DNA from 2 places in the Cytobacillus sp. FSL H8-0458 genome. Region 2 is predicted to be linked to the other one. Evidence: a T-box and tRNA genes for the amino acid it is inferred to sense, from the RefSeq annotation. Region 2 holds a T-box; the other holds one or more tRNA genes.
What was found. The T-box of region 2 lies ahead of ileS (isoleucine--tRNA ligase). A T-box ahead of a tRNA ligase gene usually reads a tRNA of that ligase, here a tRNA-Ile.

Region 1: it has a tRNA-Ile gene. The T-box ahead of ileS (isoleucine--tRNA ligase) is inferred to sense a tRNA for this amino acid. The anticodon was not compared.

What each region holds. Positions count from the first base shown of each region.
Region 1 is NZ_JBBOBR010000005.1:37,590-40,944, forward strand. Features, by position in the region: gene glgB (1,4-alpha-glucan branching enzyme) at 1-69, opposite strand, end outside; gene NYE23_RS25105 (hypothetical protein) at 292-489, shown strand; tRNA gene NYE23_RS25110 (tRNA-Glu) at 573-644, opposite strand; tRNA gene NYE23_RS25115 (tRNA-Ser) at 649-739, opposite strand; tRNA gene NYE23_RS25120 (tRNA-Asn) at 745-819, opposite strand; tRNA gene NYE23_RS25125 (tRNA-Ile) at 833-909, opposite strand; tRNA gene NYE23_RS25130 (tRNA-Gly) at 918-991, opposite strand; tRNA gene NYE23_RS25135 (tRNA-Phe) at 1,005-1,080, opposite strand; tRNA gene NYE23_RS25140 (tRNA-Asp) at 1,251-1,327, opposite strand; tRNA gene NYE23_RS25145 (tRNA-Met) at 1,331-1,404, opposite strand; tRNA gene NYE23_RS25150 (tRNA-Ser) at 1,427-1,519, opposite strand; tRNA gene NYE23_RS25155 (tRNA-Ile) at 1,532-1,608, opposite strand; tRNA gene NYE23_RS25160 (tRNA-Met) at 1,626-1,702, opposite strand; tRNA gene NYE23_RS25165 (tRNA-Ala) at 1,722-1,797, opposite strand; tRNA gene NYE23_RS25170 (tRNA-Pro) at 1,807-1,883, opposite strand; tRNA gene NYE23_RS25175 (tRNA-Arg) at 1,890-1,966, opposite strand; tRNA gene NYE23_RS25180 (tRNA-Leu) at 1,982-2,070, opposite strand; tRNA gene NYE23_RS25185 (tRNA-Gly) at 2,077-2,151, opposite strand; tRNA gene NYE23_RS25190 (tRNA-Leu) at 2,160-2,244, opposite strand; tRNA gene NYE23_RS25195 (tRNA-Lys) at 2,261-2,336, opposite strand; tRNA gene NYE23_RS25200 (tRNA-Thr) at 2,360-2,435, opposite strand; tRNA gene NYE23_RS25205 (tRNA-Val) at 2,456-2,531, opposite strand; rRNA gene rrf (5S ribosomal RNA) at 2,542-2,658, opposite strand; rRNA gene NYE23_RS25215 (23S ribosomal RNA) at 2,910-3,355, opposite strand, start outside.
Region 2 is NZ_JBBOBR010000001.1:2,546,243-2,549,597, reverse strand. Features, by position in the region: gene NYE23_RS12345 (YlmH family RNA-binding protein) at 1-385, shown strand, start outside; gene NYE23_RS12340 (DivIVA domain-containing protein) at 530-1,048, shown strand; T-box leader at 1,099-1,364, shown strand; gene ileS (isoleucine--tRNA ligase) at 1,459-3,355, shown strand, end outside.

The DNA of each region.
Region 1 (3,355 bases), on a different contig from region 2:
CTCATAAAGTGTACCTTCATGGAACAAATGCAACTGATAATCGGTTGGAAACAAAATATCCACTACCATCCTTCTCCACACCCAGTCTCGTTTCTTTTGACTTTCCTGTTATATTCGCTGAACCTGAGAAAAGTCCTTGTAAAAGTTTTTTTAATTTTATGACAACAATGTTCATATTCTGCTAATAACCGATAGCATTTTGCCTATTTTAACAGGTTTCGCATAATCTCCGGTAAACTTAGACAAAATAAAACAAAATATGCAAGCGAAAAATGAAAGGAGAATAATATTTTGGGCAATAAAGAAGAGGAGATTTTATTGAATGAGGCATCCAAAAAGGAAATAAGGATTCCGCTATTTGAAGCACCGGATGGAAAGATTATGGCCACTGGTGATATGTTTAGGGGCCCCTATACGGGAATATCTTCTGATATCGATCTGAATAATCCCGGCAATAAATTAAGCAGGGATGAAGAGAAATTTGATTAAATAGGAGCGGAAATGAACCGTAAAAGGGAGTTATACAAGGACAACAAAAAAGCTGCCAACAAATTGTTGACAGCTTTTTTGTATGACCCCTACGGGATTCGAACCCGTGTTACCGCCGTGAAAGGGCGGTGTCTTAACCGCTTGACCAAGGGGCCAATATGGCGGAGAAGGAGGGATTTGAACCCTCGCGCCGGTTACCCGACCTACACCCTTAGCAGGGGCGCCTCTTCAGCCACTTGAGTACTTCCCCATATATGGCTCCGCAGGTAGGATTCGAACCTACGACCGTTCGGTTAACAGCCGAATGCTCTACCACTGAGCTACTACGGAACAATAATTAAAATGGTGGGCCTAAATGGACTCGAACCATCGACCTCACGCTTATCAGGCGTGCGCTCTAACCAGCTGAGCTATAGGCCCATATGTGTTGGAGCGGGTGAAGGGAATCGAACCCTCATCATCAGCTTGGAAGGCTGAGGTTTTACCACTAAACTACACCCGCGTAAGATTCTAAATGGTGGCTCAGGACGGAATCGAACCGCCGACACAAGGATTTTCAGTCCTTTGCTCTACCGACTGAGCTACTGAGCCATATAAATTTATTAATCCTAAAGCTTGAAACATGTGCTTCAAAGTCCTGCGTTCTTTGTCGCAGATTTTAAAAGCATGCTATTCGATGATGTTAAGCTTCGCAGCTGCATTCTTTTAAAATCCTCTACCGACTGAGCTACTGAGCCACATTCTATATTTTTTTGTAAAAATGGCGGTCCGGACGGGACTCGAACCCGCGACCTCCTGCGTGACAGGCAGGCATTCTAACCAACTGAACTACCGGACCAGATTGCGGGGGCAGGATTTGAACCTGCGACCTTCGGGTTATGAGCCCGACGAGCTACCGGACTGCTCCACCCCGCGACAATATTATTAAAATAAAATATGGAGGAGGAAAGGGGATTCGAACCCCTGCGCGGTTTGACCCGCCTGTCGGTTTTCAAGACCGATCCCTTCAGCCGGACTTGGGTATTCCTCCGTATAAGAAAAGTGGTGGACCTTGTAGGACTCGAACCTACGACCGGACGGTTATGAGCCGTCTGCTCTAACCAGCTGAGCTAAAGGTCCAGCATCGTTTAATTAAATGGTAGCGGCGGAGGGGATCGAACCCCCGACCTCACGGGTATGAACCGTACGCTCTAGCCAGCTGAGCTACACCGCCAAAATAGTAAATATAATTATGGTGGAGCCTAGCGGGATCGAACCGCTGACCTCCTGCGTGCAAAGCAGGCGCTCTCCCAGCTGAGCTAAGGCCCCAAAGATTAATGGTCGGGAAGACAGGATTCGAACCTGCGACCCCTTGGTCCCAAACCAAGTGCTCTACCAAGCTGAGCTACTCCCCGTTAATATGGCGCGCCCGAGAGGAGTCGAACCCCTAACCTTTTGATCCGTAGTCAAACGCTCTATCCAATTGAGCTACGGGCGCAATATTAAATTCTACTGGTGCCGAGGACCGGAATCGAACCGGTACGGTAGTCACCTACCGCAGGATTTTAAGTCCTGTGCGTCTGCCAGTTCCGCCACCCCGGCAATAAATGGAGCGGAAGACGGGATTCGAACCCGCGACCCCCACCTTGGCAAGGTGATGTTCTACCACTGAACTACTTCCGCATAAATAATGGTGCGGGTGAAGGGAGTCGAACCCCCACGCCTTGCGGCGCCAGATCCTAAGTCTGGTGCGTCTGCCAATTCCGCCACACCCGCAATATGAAATTAAAAATGGTGAGCCATGAAGGACTCGAACCTTCGACCCTCTGATTAAAAGTCAGATGCTCTACCGACTGAGCTAATGGCTCATATTCTATAAAAAGAACTGAAGTGGTGCCGGCGAGAGGACTTGAACCCCCAACCTACTGATTACAAGTCAGTTGCTCTACCAATTGAGCTACACCGGCAGCTTGTACATTTAAATTAATGGTGGAGGATGACGGGATCGAACCGCCGACCCTCTGCTTGTAAGGCAGATGCTCTCCCAGCTGAGCTAATCCTCCATTATTAATTGCCCGGCAGCGTCCTACTCTCACAAGGGGACAGCCCCTAACTACCATCGGCGCTGAGAAGCTTAACTTCCGTGTTCGGTATGGGAACGGGTGTGACCTTCTCGCTATCGCCACCAGACTATTTTTCAAAGACAAGTTTTATTATACCGTCTTTTCAGGATTTTTCAAGAGGAAATTTCATTTTTTCATTCCCTCAAAACTAGATAATGTATGAAGAAGCATTTGCCGAGTATTCACCAATGACTTGTCTAGCTTCGGCTCCTAACTTCTCGGCTGTTTCGATCCGTCCCTCCAAATCCCAAAACCAGGATTTGAATGGCCGGCTCTCCAACGTCTCTCGAAGTTGAACAGTCGCCTCCGCTTTTCGTTTTGGTTAAGTCCTCGATCGATTAGTATCAGTCAGCTCCACATGTCGCCACGCTTCCACCTCTGACCTATCAACCTGATCATCTTTCAGGGATCTTACTAGCTTGACGCTATGGGAAATCTCATCTCGAGGGGGGCTTCATGCTTAGATGCTTTCAGCACTTATCCCTTCCGCACATAGCTACCCAGCGATGCCTTTGGCAAGACAACTGGTACACCAGCGGTGCGTCCATCCCGGTCCTCTCGTACTAAGGACAGCTCCTCTCAAATTTCCTGCGCCCACGACGGATAGGGACCGAACTGTCTCACGACGTTCTGAACCCAGCTCGCGTACCGCTTTAATGGGCGAACAGCCCAACCCTTGGGACCGACTACAGCCCCAGGATGCGATGAGCCGACATCGAGGTGCCAAACCTCCCCGTCGATGTGGACTCTTGGGGGAGATAAGC
Region 2 (3,355 bases):
CCAATTTTTTGCAGCGCAAGAAATTGAAGAGTATATCAGCCTGCAGCTGCAGTCAATTGGCAGAGCGACAGTATCTTTGAAAAAACAGCCCTTTTCTCAGGCGATCCAATCATCAGAAGTGTGGAGAGAAAGCTCCATCACCTCTTCATCCCTGAGATTGGACACAGTCATCTCAGCCGTATACAACATCTCAAGACAGAAATCCCAGCTCTATATCCAACAGGGACTCGTTAAAGTCAATTGGACACAAATAGAAAACCCCTCATTTGAATGCCGGCAAAGCGACATCATCTCAGTCAGGGGACAAGGCCGTTCCAAAATCATAGAAATAGATGGGAAAACAAAAAAGGACAAATGGAGGATTATTGCCGGGAGACAGAGATAGCTATTTATTTTTTATAAAATTGAAGGATTTTGAAACAACCTGTCGAATAAATAATCAAAAGACTATGGAGTCTGCTATAATTAAATAGAACCAGCAGGCTCAAACCAATTTACATAAGATCAACAGACCTGGGAGGTGGCACTCATGCCATTAACACCGTTGGATATTCATAACAAGGAATTCAGCAAAGGATTCCGAGGTTATGACGAAGATGAAGTGAACGAATTCCTCGACCAAATCATAAAGGACTATGAAATCCTGATCAGGGAAAAAAAAGAGCTAGAAGAAAAGCTCAACGAAACGAATGACCGCATTGGCCACTTTACCACAATTGAAGAAACACTTAATAAATCTATTGTGGTTGCACAGGAAGCTGCAGAAGAAGTAAAACGCAATGCCCACAAAGAAGCAAAGCTTATCATCAAAGAAGCTGAAAAAAATGCTGACAGGATTGTGAATGAATCCCTATCCAAAGCGAGAAAAATCGCTCTGGACATTGAAGATTTAAAGAAACAGTCCAAAGTATTCCGGACACGCTTCAAAATGCTTGTTGAAGCACAGCTTGATATGCTGAATAACGATGATTGGGATCACTTAATGGAATATAAGCTGGATTCCACTGAACTGAAATCATTAAGAGAAGAAGAAGAATCACTGGCTTGACGAAAGCTGGAAATATCGCATATAATTTTAAAACAAAGTAAATACAATGTTTATCAACAATGAGAGGGACAGTACAGTCTTTTCAAAAAGCTTATGATCAGAGGGGCATACTCACTCTGAAAGCGAGCCGGGGATGGTGGAAGCCCGGGTATAAGCAAAAGCTGGAAAATCACCCTTTAGTTCCTTGCCGAACGTACAAAAATCAGTAGGCCAAGGCGGATCATTCACGTTAAGAATGCTTTGAGCGGATGAAATTTCATTATATTTCATCTACAAGGGTGGTACCGCGGGAGAATAAAACCTTCTCGTCCCTTTTTGGGATGAGAGGGTTTTTTGTATTTTCCCGAGGTTTTTCTAAGCTTTCATTGGCTATCATGGTATTTAATGAGTTACAAACAGGAGGAAAAGGAATGGATTACAAAGATAGTTTATTAATGCCAAAAACTGAATTCCCAATGCGCGGCAATCTTCCAAAGCGCGAACCTGAAATTCAGGCGAAATGGGAAGAGATGAACATTTATGAAAAGGTCCAGGAACGGACAAAAGGCCGTCCGATGTTTGTTCTGCATGATGGTCCTCCATATGCAAATGGCGACATCCACATCGGCCATGCTTTGAACAAGATCTTAAAGGATTTCATCGTACGCTCTAAGTCGATGACTGGCTATAATGCTCCATATGTTCCTGGCTGGGATACACATGGTCTGCCAATTGAGCAGGCTCTGACAAACAAAGGTGTAAAGCGTAAAGAAATGAGTGTTGCTGAGTTCCGCGAGCTATGCGAGGAATACGCATATGAGCAGATCGACAGCCAGCGCGGACAATTTAAGCGCTTAGGTGTCCGCGGTGATTGGGAGAACCCATACATCACACTTAAGCCGGAGTATGAAGCCCAGCAAATTAAAGTTTTTGGGGATATGGCCAAAAAAGGCTATATCTATAAAGGCAAAAAGCCTGTTTATTGGTCTCCATCATCTGAATCTGCTTTGGCAGAAGCGGAAATTGAATATAAAGACAAACGTTCGCCATCTATTTATGTTGCATTTAAAGTAAAAGATGGCAAGGAAGTATTGGATCAAGATACTCATATCGTTATTTGGACTACAACTCCATGGACCATTCCGGCAAACCTTGGAATTTCAGTTCATCCTGACCTTTCTTATACTGTAGTTGAGGCAAACGGCAAAAAGTTTATGGTTGCAGAAGACTTATTGGCAGCTGTGGCTAAAGAGTTCGAATGGGAAGGTTATCAAGTTGTTCAGACGGTTAAGGGGACTGACCTTGAGAATGTGGTTGCTGAACATCCGCTTTATGGCCGTGATTCTCTTGTCATGCTGGGTGAACATGTTACAACTGATGCAGGTACCGGATGTGTTCACACTGCTCCCGGACATGGGGAAGATGATTTCCAAGTCGGCATGAAGTACGGTCTTGACGTATTATGCCCGGTAGATGATAAAGGAAACATGACAAATGAAGCTCCCGGCTTTGAAGGGTTATTCTATGATGCAGCCAATAAGCCGATTACTGAGAAACTTGAGGAAGCAGGAGCTTTATTAAAACTGACTTTTATTACTCACTCTTATCCGCATGACTGGAGAACGAAGAAGCCTGTTATTTTCCGTGCTACTGCACAATGGTTTGCATCCATTAAAGATTTCCGCAATGAACTTTTGGAAGCTGTTAAGGAAACAAATTGGTATCCTGCATGGGGTGAGACCAGACTATTTAATATGGTCCGGGATCGCGGAGACTGGTGCATCTCCCGCCAGCGTGTATGGGGAGTGCCTATTCCGGTCTTTTATGCGGAAAATGGCGAAGAAATTATCACAGATGAGACGATTGAACATGTATCAAATCTTTTCCGTCAACACGGTTCAAACATCTGGTTCGAGAAAGAAGCGAAAGAATTGCTGCCTGAAGGATTTACACATCCTGGAAGTCCGAATGGCCAGTTTACAAAAGAAACGGATATTATGGATGTTTGGTTCGATTCAGGTTCTTCCCACCAGGCAGTTCTTTTAGAGCGTGACGATTTACAGCGTCCAGCAGATTTATACCTTGAAGGTTCTGACCAATACCGAGGCTGGTTTAACTCTTCACTTTCAACTGCGGTAGCAGTAACAGGGAAAGCGCCTTACAAAGGAGTGCTGAGCCATGGTTTCACACTTGATGGTGAAGGAAGGAAAATGAGTAAATCCATCGGAAATGTAGTTGTTCCGGCAAAAGTTATGAACCAGCTTGGTGCGGACATTTTGCGTTTATGGGTGGCTTCAGTTGATTATCAGGCTGATGTCCGGGTATCTG